Regions from separate parts of the Limnohabitans sp. INBF002 genome, predicted to be linked through region 2. Evidence: predicted binding sites of a transcription regulator. Region 2 holds the regulator's gene; each other region holds the start of a gene.
What was found. Region 2 encodes sigma-54, which starts transcription at its own class of promoters, with help from an activator protein. Its sites were predicted from a motif close to TGGCANGNAANCTGCTTT; they were not measured.

Region 1 (3,280 bases), 810 kb from region 2:
AGCTGTTGATTCAAGGGCATGCCACTGAGGTGCGCCCCCACGACGGCCACGCGAATGGTGGCTGGCGTTTGCAAATCAGCAATGACACGAGGCTCAGGCAATGGCACATCGGTGGCGCCTTGCAGCAAGCCCGTCGCGTGGTGGTAGCGCTGGCCTAAGTCGGCCAATTGCCAATCGCTACCGGCACGGCCAATCAAGGTGATGCCAAACGGCAAACCATCGGCACGAATTTGACTGGGCACAGACAGAGCGGCGTAGTCAAACAAATTGACGAAGTTGGTGTACTGCCCCAAGTTGCGGTTGCACACCACAGGGTCGGCCTGCATTTGCGCAATCGTGTAATGCGTGGGCGCGGTAGGTACGAGCAACACGTCCATTTGCTGCCACATGCGTTCGGCTTGTTTCTCAAGGCGCTTGAGTTCGATCTCTGCGTGGATGTAGTCTGCCGCGCTGTACTGACGCCCCTTGGCGATGATGCTGCGCACGGGTTCGATCACGTCCGCTTCATGGACATCAAAGAAGGGCTGTACCGCGGCGTAGCGTTGACTGACCAAGGCGCTCTCGTACAACATGGCTGCAGCTTGGGCCAAAGGCGCATAGTCGATGGTGACGGCTTGTCCACCTAAACGCGTGAGGTTTTGAATGGCCTGCGCAAAAGCCGCCTCTGCCAAAGCGTCGCCAAAGAAATTCAATGCATTGGGCACACCAAATCGAAAGCTAGCAGGCAAAGCTTGAGACGCCATGGGTACGCGACACGAAAACGGGTCAGCGTCGTCATAGCCCATGCAGGCACGCAAGACATCAGCAGCCACCGCCACTGTGCGCGCAAAGATGGATACACAGTCCACGTTTTGTGCAGCAGGCACCACACCCCGCGCAGAAATCAAACCACGCGACGGCTTCAAGCCCACGATGTTGTTCAGGCCAGCAGGCACACGGCCAGAGCCTGCAGTGTCGGTGCCTAATGCAAAGTCAACTTGACCTGTGGCCACCACATAGGCGGAGCCTGAACTAGAGCCCCCAGACACATACGCTGGATTGAACGCGTTGGGTACGGCCCCGTACGGTGAGCGCGTGCCGTTCAGTCCACATGCAAATTGATCGAGGTTGGTTTTGCCTTCTAAGCTCGCACCAGCCTCTAGCAAGCGATGCACCACCTGCGCATCTTCACGCGCGGCATAAGCGAATGTGGGGCAGCCTGCTGTGGTGGCAACGCCCAACACATCCATGTTGTCTTTCACTGCGAAGCGCAAACCTTGCAAAGGTCCACCGCTTTGCTTAGGCGTTTCAGCCTGCCCGTTCGCAGCGTATGACATGCGCGTGATCCATGCGGCATCACCGACGTGCTCCAGCACAGCTTCTGTGCTGCGTGTGATTCCTGTGAATTGCCGTGACACCATCTTTGTGCATCCCATCTTGTATTCAAGATCAAACGCAAGCTGCGTGCCAAGATTTAATAAATCGGGTTTTTAGTCACCAATCGACAAGTGCTGTGAAAAAGTAACGCACTTGTGCACGCTGCACTTCACCAGTGAAAATTTTATTTCTAGCATCAAACGTTAGTGTGCGGATCGAATCAAATTCCGCACCACGGGATAAATTTGTGCATCCCAGCGCTTGCCATTGAACACCCCATAGTGGCCCACGCCCGATTGCAAATGGTGCGTTTTTCGATACGCGGGCAGCATGCTGCACAAATCTTGCGCAGCCAAAGTTTGGCCCATGCCACAGATGTCGTCACGCTCGCCTTCGACGGTGAGCAAAAAGGTTTTGCGAATGGCTTGCAAATTCAAAGGACGGCCACGGTAAGTCATCTTGCCGGTAGGCAAGGTGTGCTCTTGAAACACTTGCTTGACGGTCTCTAAATAAAACGGGCCCGACAAATCCATGATGGCGAAATACTCTTTGTAAAAATCGCGAATCACATCGGCTTTTTCGTCCTCGCCATTCACGCGGTGTTCATAGAGTGATTTGAACGATTGGCGATGGCGATCCATGTTCATATTCAAAAACGCCATCAGCTGCATGAAACCTGGATACACGCGACGCCCGACGCCCTTGAAGTGCAGCGGCACCATGCCAATCAAATTGGCTTCAAACCATTCAATCGGTTTGCTCATGGCCAGCTCGTTCACCCCTGTGGGGTTCACGCGCGTGTCGATGGGGCCAGCCATCAAGGTCAGAGAAGCAGGTTGGCAATCGCTGCGGTCTTCGGCCAACACCGCCGTGGCCGCCAAGCACGCAACCGTGGGCTGACACACGCCCATCAAATGCGCATTGGGCCCAAGGTGCTGCATGAACCAAATGATGTGTTCGACGTATTCGTCCAAACCAAACTCACCCTCGCTCATCGGAATGTCACGGATGTTGCGCCAGTCCGTCACATATACCTCGTGGTCTTGCACCAGCGTCTGCACGGTGCCGCGCAACAAGGTAGCGAAGTGTCCCGACATCGGCGCCACGAGCAACAACTTGGGCAAGTCTTTCGCGTCTTCGCGGCAAAACCGCACCAAGTCGCAATACGGCGTTCTAAAACTTGTGGTCTCCATCACAGGCACGCGTTGACCTTGGGTGTTCAACACGCTCGCAATGTTGAAAGAAGGCCGCGTGTGCGTGAAGCCCAGCAAAGCCACCTGTTCGTAATACGCAGCCATGCGTTGCAAAGGCGTGATGCGCTTGTCATCAAACCAATTCAAACTGATCTCGCGCGCATGTTCGGCGAATTTTCGAATCGGGTCTGACACATCGGCCACCGTTTGGTAGTTGTGATAAATCATCGCAGCGTCTCCACGCCTTGCAGCGTTGTCTTGATGCAATGAGAAGTGCAAGACGCGTGCCACGGGATGGCATATCTCTTGCAATGTGAGTTGCACCGCACACAGATGCACCAGAAGGCAACCATGGCCAAAACCACGCTCACACTCAGCAGCAAGAATTACTCGTCTTGGTCATTGCGAGGCTGGCTCATGGTCAAGCTCTCGGGCATTCCCTTCGAGGAAACACCCGTGTCCACCGACAACGTGGACGCACGCGCCGAGCTGTTGCTGCTCTCCCCTTCCATTCTTGTGCCTTGCCTGAACCACGGCAGCGCACGCGTGTGGGACACGCTAGCGATTGGCGAGTACCTCAACGAAATCGCACCAAAAGCAAACCTACTGCCCACCAACGCGGTGCACCGTGCACATTGCCGGTCCATCTGCGGCGAAATGCATTCGGGCTTTTCAGCCCTGCGTGCCTCGCTGCCGATGAACATCAAAGCCAAATTCAGCAAATTCAAAGT
Region 2 (3,280 bases):
TGACGGAAGCGGTCGGCCACTGCGTCTTTGATTTTGAGCGCCGCAAAGTTCAAGCTCTTGAGCGGGCTGTGCTGCGCGGTGATTTCGATTTTGAAAGACTCTTTGGGCGAGAACCACAGCTCCCACGCCACCTCGCAGGCCGCGCGGTACAGGTCTTCCTCTTGGCGATATTGGGTGTGCGACAACTCCACCAACACGCGCTGCGCCAAGCGGCTGTGCAGGTTGAGCAACAACACATCGCGCCACGAGGCGCGCACCATCACGCCAGCACGGAAAGCGCGCAAGTCGTCGTCGCCCACGCCGGTGATGCGGCGCACTTCCTCGGCCAAATAGGATTCGACGCCTGCCGCACAGGGCAAGAAGAGATGTAATTGATTCATAGTTTCACCAGTTGAGGACAGCGCAAATTGGGCCTGTCCCGCAAGTTATCAGAGGGCCTTGCGCAATGTCGTGGGCGCAATGCGCAGCGCCTCACGGTATTTGGCCACGGTGCGGCGGGCGCACTCAATGCCTTGCTCTTTGAGCATTTCGGAGAGCTGATTATCCGACAGCGGCTTTTTGGGGTTTTCGCTCGCCACAAATTGCTTGATGAGCGCGCGCACCGCCGTGCTGGAGGCGTTGTTGCCGCTGTCCGTCTCCAACCCTGAACCGAAGAAATACTTGAGCTCAAACGTCCCAAAAGGGGTGCTCATGTATTTGTTGGTCGTCACGCGGCTGATGGTGGATTCGTGCAGCCCCAGCTCCTCGGCAATCTCGCGCAGCACCATCGGGCGCATGGCGAGTTCGCCGTGGATGAAGAAGTTTTTCTGGCGCTCAGCAATCGCATTGCTCACACGCAAGATGGTGTCAAAGCGTTGTTGGATGTTCTTGATGAACCAACGCGCTTCTTGCAAACGCTGTTGCAAGCCCGCATGCGCTTCGCCCTTGCCGCCTCTGAGGGCATTGGCGTAGATGTCGTGCACACGTAAGCGAGGCATCACATCGGGGTTCAATGCCACTTTGAATTTTGGCGTCATGGTCGACTTGCCCACGCGCGTCACCAACACATCAGGCACCACCACATGGCGCTCCACATCGGCAAAACGACGGCCGGGCTTGGGCTCTAGACGGCCAATCAGGGCAATGGCCACTTTGACATTGGCTTCGCTGTCACCCACGATGACCGCCAAGCGTTTGAAATCGCGCTTGGCCAACATCTCCATGGGCTGCTTGCACATGAGAATGGCGGTGTCGCGAATCTGCAAAGCTTCTTCGCCTTTGGGCGTCAAGGCTTTGAGTTGCAGCGTCAAACACTCGGCCAAATCACGCGCGCCCACACCCACAGGTTCTAGGCTTTGCAGCAGCGACAAGGCCACTTGGAAGCGGTGTTCGAGTTCTTCAATTTCCTCTTCATCGTCACCACCCAAACCTTCGGCCAAGCTGCGCAGCGTGTCTTCGAGGTAGCCGTCGTCGTTGAGGTTTTCAATCAAGTAGCGCAAGGCCGCTTGGTCAGTAGGGCTCAAGCGCAAAGCCAAAGCTTGACGGTGCAAATGCGAGGTGAGCGACTCTTGCATGCGCGCCAGCTCGGTGGCGTCTGCGGTGTCGCTGTCGGCGGTGTTGTTGTTATTGCTGGCGGGTGCGTCGCCGCCCCACTCAGAATCGTCGGCTGAGAACTCCACGCTGCCATCACCATCCCAGCTTTCGGCCACGCCATCCACGCTGGGTTCGGTGTCACTGGCCGTGTTGTCCACGCTGATTTCAGACATGCCGCCATCGAGCGATGGCACTTCGCGGACAGGCTCGACTTCTTCGTCACGGGTAGGGGCATCGGCTTTGTCGAGGCCAAACTCTTCGCGCGGCGCTTCTTCAAACTCTTTGTCGAGAAACGGGTTCTCGTCGAGCATTTGCTCAATCTCTTGGCTCAACTCCAAGGTGGACAACTGCAACAGTCGGATCGACTGCTGTAACTGCGGCGTGAGCGCCAGATGTTGGGAGACGCGGAGTGATAAGCCTTGCTTCATCGTTTCGCTCCGAAACGATGAGCGACAAAGGGCCGCCCCAAGGCGCGAAGGCCCCCTCGGGGGGCAGCGAAACACGAAGTGATGAGCGTGGGGGTCTGCATGCCTACATTCGGAAATGTTCGCCGAGGTACACGCGACGCACGTCGGCGTTCTCGATGATTTCGCGCGGCGTGCCCTGCGCCAGCACACGGCCATCACTGATGATGCACGCGTGGTCGCAAATGCCCAGCGTTTCGCGCACGTTGTGGTCGGTGATGAGCACGCCCATGCCACGCGCTTTCAAGAAGCCAATGATGCGCTGAATCTCAATCACCGCAATCGGGTCGATGCCAGCGAACGGCTCATCCAACAAAATGAAGCGCGGGTTGGTGGCCAAGGCGCGCGCGATCTCTACGCGACGGCGCTCACCGCCGGAGAGCGCCACAGAAGGCGATGCACGCAAATGGTCCACGCGCAACTCTTGCAGCAGCGAGGTCAAGCGGGTTTCAATTTCCTCGTGCTTGAGTGGCTTGCCGTCTTCACCGCGTTGCAGCTCCAACACGGCGCGCACGTTGTCTTCCACATTCAGTTTGCGAAAGATGGAGGCTTCTTGTGGCAAATAACTCAAACCCAAACGCGAGCGGCGGTGAATGGGCAAATGTGCCACCGGCTGACCATCGATGGTGATGCTGCCACCGTCGGCGCGCACCAAGCCCACGATCATGTAGAACGAGGTAGTTTTACCCGCGCCGTTGGGGCCGAGCAAGCCCACGACCTCACCTTTTTTCACAGAAATCGACACGTCGTGCACGACCTTGCGGCTGCCATAGGATTTTTCCAAGTGGCGGGCTTCCAAACGACTCTCTGTGGTCTCAGCGGTGTGTGTGGGTGAAAGCGTTTCGATCACGGTTTATCCAATGTTTTGCTGCGTGGCGCCAACACGGCACGCACCCGACCACCGCTGGCCTTGCCGCCTGCTTTGGTGCGTTGGCCATCGATGCTGAAGACATCGGTCAGGTTTTCATAAATGATGAGTTTGCCGGTCATCGTGTCATTCAACACAGCACCGCGGTAGCGGCGCACTTCGGCGTTGTCGATGAGTTTGACGCGGTCTGCTTTGCCATCAAATTCGATGCGCAAAGCCTCGCCTTCCATGAACTCGTCATTGCCTTCTCGCTTTTGGCGAAAGAAAGCACGCTTGTTCGGCTCAGGAAGGATGACGCCAAATTGATAACCATCGGCGTCTTCGCGCATCTCAATGCGCGTGCCGCGCATCACCATCGTGCCTCGGGTCAACACGG
Region 3 (3,280 bases), 660 kb from region 2:
GCCGCCAGCCAAAGGTTTGCAATTGAGTGCTGGATCTGGCTGGTTGGTGTACGCATTGCCACAACGGTAAATGCGTTGCGGCTCAGACGTCGCCTCGGCTGGCCACGCCACCAAGCAGATGCTGAACAAAGCAAGATCACGAATGAGGAGGGACAAAAGTGGGCGCATGAAAAAGTGTTGGTTAAAACAAAAAAGGACGGCTTGCGCCGTCCTCTTATTGCACTTGCCGTTGCAACGAATTACAGCGAGTAGTACATGTCGTATTCGACAGGAGACACTTCCACGCGGCTGCGGGTCACTTCTTGCATCTTCAATTCGATGTAAGAGTCGATCCACGAGTCGGTGAACACGCCGCCTTTGGTCAAGAAGGCGCGGTCTGCGTCGAGGGCTTCCAAAGCTTGGTCCAAGCTAGAGCACACGGTTGGCACCAACTTGTCTTCCTCTGGAGGGAGGTGGTACAAGTCTTTGGTCGCTGCTTCGCCTGGGTGAATCTTGTTCTCGATACCGTCCAAACCAGCCATCAACAAGGCTGCGAAGCCGAGGTAAGGGTTGCACAATGGATCTGGGAAGCGCGCTTCCACACGGCGTGCTTTGTCAGATGCCACGTTAGGAATACGGATCGAAGCAGAGCGGTTCTTGGCAGAGTAAGCCAATTTCACGGGCGCTTCGAAGTGAGGCACCAAGCGCTTGTAGCTGTTGGTACCTGGGTTGGTGATGGCGTTCAAAGCACGTGCGTGCTTGATGATGCCGCCGATGTAGTACAGAGCCAAGTCAGACAAACCAGCGTAGCCGTTGCCTGCGAACAAGTTCTTGCCGTCTTTCCAGATGGACTGGTGAACGTGCATGCCAGAACCGTTGTCGCCAGCGTATGGCTTAGGCATGAAGGTGGCAGTTTTGCCGTAAGCGTTGGCCACGTTGTGGATCACGTACTTTTGCAGCAATGTCCAGTCAGCGCGCTCGACCAAAGTAGAGAACTTGGTGCCGATTTCGCATTGACCTGCGCCAGCCACTTCGTGGTGGTGCACTTCGACGGGGATGCCCACGGACTCGAGCAACAAAGACATTTCGCTACGCATGTCGTGTGTGCTGTCGACGGGAGGCACTGGGAAGTAGCCGCCTTTGACGCGGTTGCGGTGACCACGGTTGCCGCCTTCGATTTTCTCGCCGCTGTTCCAAGGGGCTTCGTATTCGTTGATGGCGTAGAACGTGTTGTTGGGCTCAGTGCTCCAACGCACTTCGTCGAACAAGAAGAATTCTGGCTCTGGACCGAAGTAAGCGGTATCGCCCACGCCAGATTGCTTGAGGAAAGACTCAGCGCGCTTGGCGATCGAACGTGGGTCACGCTCGTAGGCTTTGCCGTCTGTAGGTTCGATCACGTCGCAGATCAAAACCAAAGTGATTTCTTCAAAGAAGGGGTCGATGATGGCGCTGCTTGGATCAGGCATCAACAACATGTCAGAGGCTTCAATGCCTTTCCAACCAGCAATAGAAGAACCGTCAAACGCTTGACCTTCTTCGAACTTGCTTTCGTCGAACTGCGACACGGGCGCAGTGATGTGCTGCCACTTGCCACGGGTATCGGTGAAACGGAAGTCAACGAATTTAACTTCGTTCTCTTTCACCATTTTCATTACGTCTGCGACGGTCTTGGCCATCAAGTTCTCCTGCTAGGGTAGGTTGGGTTAAAAAGTGTTTCGAGGTTGAGGATGCAGTTTCTGTGCCAACATATGCGTCACAGCGACCGCCACCGGCTTCACCGTCAAGGCGCCTATTTTGCACCGAGATTGAATCAAATTGGCCGCAAAAGCGCATTCCAAGCGCTAAACCCCGAAAAACAGGATGCTCTATTTTGGTGCAATTTTGCACCAAAATGGTTCCACGTTACTCACGCACCAATTCGGGGCCGAATTTCAAACCAAAGGTTTGGAGACCTGACAACATGGCTGGGTACGCCAGTGCCACATGGTCTGGCGAGCCTTTCACGCCCAACTCGATGTGTCGGCCATGCTCGGGGTGGTCCACGCTCGGCAAGCTGAACACTTTGACGCCCGGATGGTCCCGCTCCAAGGTCTCCATCAGTGGGGTCAGCGTGGCCTCCATGGAGCCGTAGATGACGATGGATTTTTCAATCCAAGCCGCCTTCTGAAACAAATGCGGGTAATAAGTGTCGAGCACCCATTCCATCATGGGCCAAGCCATGACCGGAAAGCCCGGCACAAAGTGCACCACGCCACCGCCCGCACCTTGGCAGGTAAAGCCTGGGATCTTGTTGTACGGATTGGGAATGATGCGTGCGCCCACGGGGAACACGCCCATGTTGAGACGATGCACGTTGTCATGGCGATCAGGCTCATACGGCACGCCCTGCTCTTTGGCGGTGTCTTGCATGCGTTCACGAATCAGGGCTTCAGCTTCGGGGTGCAGCACGATGTCAAGGCCCAGGGCTTTGCCTGCGCATTGGCGGGTGTGGTCATCAGGCGTTGCACCAATACCGCCGCAGGAAAACACAATGCTGTTACTTTCAAACGCGCGGGCCAAGGTCCGGGTGATGCGCTCAGGCGAATCGCCCACGTAATCCGCCCAGTCGAGCGACAGGCCACGGGCATTTAGCAACTCAATGGCTTTGGGCATGTGCTTGTCGGCACGCTTGCCCGAAAGAATTTCGTCGCCAACGATGATGAGCCCGAACTCAGGTCGGGCTTTAGGCACTGGGGAGTTGTGGTGTGTGTGAGTCATCCGCCGATGCTACCGTGGGTAGCGGCACCGAGGCCCCCATCACCACAGTGTCCGACTCCGCCCGCAGGGCTTCTAACGCACCCAAGCTGTAATGAGCAAACCACAGCGAGGTAAAGGCAAACACCAAGGCATAAATCCAAATGGCCAAGGGAATCAGAACCAAAAATGCAGCAGCAAACAAAGCACCAGAAGCCCATACCAAGCTGGGCAGCGCGCCCATGTAACCGGTCAACACACCGATCAGCAGCAGCCAAACCCTGTGTTTGCGACCAAGCGCCAAACGCTCGTCACGACTGGCATGCGACATCAGTGCGTCGTACACCATGATGCGATAGCTGAGCCAGCCCCAAATGAGCGGCGGCACGATGAACATCAAAGGCGGCACCACCCACAAAGGCAAGGAAATCAGCATGGCCAACAACGCAATGACGGTGGAACCCAAGGTCCAAGCCAAGCTGGTGAGGTTTGTGCCGCCATGCTTGAGCGCCAGGTGTTCAAAGCGACGGTGGACCACCAAATTCACCAACGCGGGCGTCATCATCAA

Region 1: a site for sigma-54 is predicted at 1,432-1,449, ahead of atzF (allophanate hydrolase). Genes of this name have one in related genera too.
Region 3: a site for sigma-54 is predicted at 1,706-1,723, ahead of glnA (type I glutamate--ammonia ligase). Genes of this name have one in related genera too.

Annotation. Positions count from the first base shown of each region.
Region 1 covers NZ_AP027055.1:625,186-628,465, reverse strand. The annotation lists gene atzF (allophanate hydrolase) at 1-1,415, opposite strand, end outside; gene phaZ (polyhydroxyalkanoate depolymerase) at 1,560-2,777, opposite strand; gene QMG15_RS03155 (glutathione S-transferase family protein) at 2,901-3,280, shown strand, end outside.
Region 2 covers NZ_AP027055.1:2,409,035-2,412,314, forward strand. The annotation lists gene QMG15_RS12050 (THUMP domain-containing protein) at 1-380, opposite strand, end outside; gene QMG15_RS12055 (RNA polymerase factor sigma-54) at 429-2,000, opposite strand; gene lptB (LPS export ABC transporter ATP-binding protein) at 2,104-2,886, opposite strand; gene lptA (lipopolysaccharide transport periplasmic protein LptA) at 2,883-3,280, opposite strand, start outside.
Region 3 covers NZ_AP027055.1:1,751,758-1,755,037, forward strand. The annotation lists gene QMG15_RS08615 (hypothetical protein) at 1-168, opposite strand, end outside; gene glnA (type I glutamate--ammonia ligase) at 240-1,655, opposite strand; gene QMG15_RS08625 (molybdopterin-binding protein) at 1,882-2,736, opposite strand; gene QMG15_RS08630 (EI24 domain-containing protein) at 2,702-3,280, opposite strand, start outside.